Regions from separate parts of the Pseudoalteromonas sp. UBA6610 genome, predicted to be linked through region 1. Evidence: riboswitches for the same ligand, from Rfam matches in the RefSeq annotation. Region 1 holds a riboswitch; the other holds the start of a gene.
The links. A riboswitch is a leader RNA that binds a small molecule or an ion and turns the genes downstream of it on or off. The one in region 1 is predicted to bind lysine.
Positions count from the first base shown of each region.

Region 2: it holds a riboswitch for lysine, as region 1 does, so the genes downstream of both, dapA (4-hydroxy-tetrahydrodipicolinate synthase) here and lysC (lysine-sensitive aspartokinase 3) in region 1, are expected to answer to the same signal.

Region 1 covers NZ_DJHW01000059.1:20,429-22,634, forward strand. Annotated here, with positions in the region: gene nhaD (sodium:proton antiporter NhaD) at 1-1,011, shown strand, start outside; lysine riboswitch at 1,110-1,282, shown strand; gene lysC (lysine-sensitive aspartokinase 3) at 1,359-2,206, shown strand, end outside.
Region 2 covers NZ_DJHW01000128.1:1,775-3,980, forward strand. Annotated here, with positions in the region: gene B4F91_RS16555 (2,3,4,5-tetrahydropyridine-2,6-dicarboxylate N-succinyltransferase) at 1-309, opposite strand, end outside; gene dapA (4-hydroxy-tetrahydrodipicolinate synthase) at 325-1,209, opposite strand; lysine riboswitch at 1,338-1,534, opposite strand; gene B4F91_RS16565 (DNA-3-methyladenine glycosylase I) at 1,729-2,206, shown strand, end outside.

The DNA.
Region 1 (2,206 bases):
GTTGCCTATTTAAACTCTAAAGGGTTTATAGAAAACATTGTGCACCGGGTAATGCCTAAAAGCATTAGCGAACGACAGCTTATGTTTTTAGTGGGCGGCTTTGCTTTTTTGTTTTCGTCTATTTCTGACAATGTCACCGCTACGCTTATATCACTTGCTGTGGTTATGTCGTTAAATCTTGAAACTAACAAGCTCATTAAATACGCCACACTTATTGTGTTTGGGGTTAACTCTGGCGGTGTATCGCTAATAACCGGTGATGTAACCACCTTAATGATATTTTTGGACGGCAAGGTTTCTATTGCAAACTTATTACTGCTCATAGCGCCTGCGTTTATAAGTGTAATGCTATTAGCGCTTTTACTCTCTATTGGTATGAAAGGGCAAATAGAGTTTGTGGGCTCGCAAAAAAAACGTATAGAAAAAACCGATATTACCATCGCCATCATATTTTTATCAACCGTGGTAAGTACGTTAACGCTTAGCGTAATTTATAGCGTACCGCCGCTATTAACGTTTTTATTTGGCTTATCGGTAATGTTTTTAGTGGCGCAATTTTTAATGCGCAAAAAAGATATAAACAAAGACATCATCGATTTTGTACGCGACATAGAATACGACACGCTACTGTTTTTTGTGGGGGTGCTGTTACTTGTTGGCGCATTAAAAGAAATTGGTATTTTAAGTAAATTTACCGATTTATATACAGTAATGGCACCTGAGTACGCTAACTATTTAATGGGAATATTATCAGCAGGGGTTGATAACGTACCGCTTACTGCTGCGCTATTAAAAGCAGATATAGTAATGAGCCAGCAACATTGGTTGTCGTTTACCTATGCAACAGGTGTAGGTGGGTCAATGCTTATAATTGGTTCGGCAGCGGGTATTATTGCGATGAGCAAACTTAAAGCACTTACTTTTACTAGCTACTTTAAATTATCGCTGCAATTATTAATTTGTTATACAGTAGGTTATACAGGCTCTTACTTTATGGGTGGTTTTGTTTAATTTTTGCTATAAATGCTTGACAGCTAGACGTCTAAACGATAACTTTCAAAGCCCCGCTACACAGTGGGGTTTTGTTTTATTAGCCACAGGTTAATACAACATTCAGAAGAGGTGCGATACTTAGGTATTTAATGGTAGGTGACGAACGCCCATAACCATTAAAGAGGGAAGTACTCGCCGAGGAAAACAAGGTTACGTCAACCGTGTTTTTCGGTTTATGGGGCTGAATCCCCAAAACTGTCACCAACTTAGGTGGAGAGCTTCTGGCAGCGGACACATCTTATTTGCATTCCTTTGCCAAGTTCTTCTTGTTTTTTAGCGGTTTGGATACCGCGAAAGGAGACGAAATGACTACCCAATCAGTGCCACAAACAGTATCAGGCGCAAAATCAGATTACATCGTTGCCAAATTTGGCGGAACCAGTGTTGCAAACTTTGAAGCGATGAGTCGCTGTAGCGAAATTATTGTTGCAGATAAAAGCGTACGTATTGTAGCTGTGAGCGCCAGTGCCGGCGTAACTAATCACTTAGTTGCACTGTGCAAACCCGACCTTAGTAAAGAGCAGCGCCAAACACACATAGATGGCGTATTGGCTATTCAACAGGCTATTTTAGATGAGCTGTCGCTTGATGCCGATTTAGCCGTAGGTTTTAACGAAACGTTAAAAGCATTTCAAACGTTAGCCCTTGAAACACTTACCACAGATCAACAACACGATGAGCTGCTTAGCTTTGGCGAGCGTTTATCGTCTTATTTATTTGCTCAAGTGCTGCGCTTAAAAGGCTTAAATGCAGATAGGTTTGATGTACGCAAAGTGCTTAAAACCGACAGCCAATTTGGTAAAGCAACGCCCGATGTTGCGGCCACTGCACAAGCGGCTAAAGACCTGTTAATTCCGTTATTAGATGAGCAAGTAATAGTTACACAAGGGTTTATTGGTAGTGATGAATTTGGCCAAACCACAACGCTTGGTCGTGGTGGCTCTGACTACAGCGCGGCGTTATTAGCAGAGGCTATTAATGCTAAAAGTGTACACATTTGGACCGATGTAGTGGGGATTTTTAGCACCGACCCGCGTTTATGCGCTAAGGCAACGCCAATTGCCCGCTTAAGCTTTGATGAAGCCGCAGAAATGGCCACATTTGGTGCAAAAGTATTGCACCCTGCGACTATTTTACCAGCAAGCCGTAGCCA
Region 2 (2,206 bases), on a different contig from region 1:
GTCGATGTATGCGCCAATATTTACGTACGCTGGTGGCATAATAATAGTGCCTTTAGCTACGTAGGCACCGCGGCGAACACTGGTGCCACCTGGTACCATACGCACGCCATCTTCAGTGCTAAATTCTTGCGGTGCAAGGTTGTGCTTATCAACAAACCCGCCTGCAAACTCGGTGTTAGTGCCATTTTTAAAGGCTTCTAAAATGCCTTGTTTTACTTCTACGTTAGCTTCCCATTGGCCGCTTTCGTTTTGTGATGCTGCGCGTACTGCGCCCGATTCTAAATTATTTAGTAGTTCTAACCAGCTCATTATAAAAACCTGTGTTTAATGCCAAGATAAAATGGTGTCGTTTGCAGTGGTAATGCAATCGGTTTGCGTTAACTCAAGATGCGTTAAAGGTGGACGCAACAGTGGGCTATTTAAACGCCCTTGCTGGTGCATTAGCACTTTAACGGGAATAGGGTTTGCTACAGCAAATAGGCTATTGATAGCCCGAGTCCACTGAGCAAATAAATTGGGGTGTTGACCGCTTAGGCTGCGCTTTACAAATTCGTGTGTTTGCAAAGGCCATGCATTGGCCGCAACCGAAACTAAGCCTTTTGCACCTGCTTGGGCAAAGTAGGGCATAAGTGCATCGTCGCCACTGTATAGCGCTAAATTAGGCGCGGCTTGTCGGTATGCTTCAAATTGGGTGATGTTGCCACTGGCTTCTTTTAAAGCCCACAGTTTTGGGTGCGCTTTTAAGTTTTCAATGGTTTCGATAGGAATGCTTACACCGCTGCGCCCAGGTACGTTGTACAACATACACGGATGCACGCTTTCGTTTAATAAGCTTTCGTACCAATGTGTTTGACCTACAGCCCCTGGTTTTGCATAAAGAGGCGAGCCTAATAAGTAGCTGTGAATAGGTAATTGGTTACAGTAGCTAACCCATTCTTTTTGTTGGGCCAAATTACTACCACCAACAGCAACCATAAGCGGTACACTGGGTTTTAATTGGCACACGTGCTCAACAATGCCTTGCTGCTCTTTAAGCGTAAGGGCTAAGCCTTCACCTGTGCTACCGAGCAGTAAAATACCGTTGTGTGCCGCTTCTTGTTCGCTAACAAGTGTTGTGAGCGTGTCGTAGTCAACATTACCTTGTTGATCAAACGGCGTAACAAGCGCTGTCCACAGTGCGTAGTCGTCTAAATTGAAGTTGTGAATCATCTCTTACGAACCTATAAGGTGTTCGAGATATTAAGGAGGCTGTATGATGTGAGCCGCATTAACGTCGTTCGAACAGTATTCGAAGAGCGAATGGGCTTAAAATAATAGGGCGCACGGCCTTATTATTTAAGACCAGAAGCTCTCCACCAAACTAATAAGCTGCTCTAAAACAGCTATTGGTGACAGTCGCTAGGATTCAACCTAGTCGCCCGAAGTAATTGCTTCGCAAAAGCGTTTACCTCTCGGCGGTATTCCCCTCACATATGCTCACTGGAGTTTGCGCTCCTAACATACGCTACCTGAATAACGCACCTCTTCTAGCCCTTTGTATTTTGTTTAACCGCAAAAGGTTTAACAAAATACAATTTAAATAGGGTAATTGCGGCGATTAAAACATTTTAGCCGTCTAGGTGTCAAGTTGCAGGATACAGATTAGTTCATCGAAAATGCGGGTGGTTACGTATTGGCTGCTTTTCTCGTAAACTAACCCTATGAGCAGTGATGAGGTATTTAATAAGTATGGAAAAATTTAGCGATATTTATAAGCGAGCAATAGAGCGAAAAGGTTCTGAAAAAATGCTTAAGTTATTACTCGCAAAACCCTTATCTAAAAAAGCATTAAGCGCATTAAGTGACGACGACTGGCTTGAAGAGTTTACCCGTAAAGTATTTCAAAGCGGGTTTTACTGGTCGGTAATAAACAGTAAATGGCCAGGTTTTAGAGAGGTTTTTTGGCAGTTTAGTGTTGATAAATTACTTATGATGCCGCCCGATATGCTCGAGCAAAAAGCAACTGATGAGCGTATTATTCGTAATTATAAAAAGGTAAAAACAATTCCTGAAAATGCCTACATGATCCACGAAATAGCTCAGCAACATGGCAGTTTTAGCAAGTTTGTAGCTAACTGGCCAAGCGATGACATTATTGGCTTATGGGCATATTTAAAAAAACACGGCGCCCGTTTGGGCGGCAATACAGGCCCGTATGCCTTAAGAG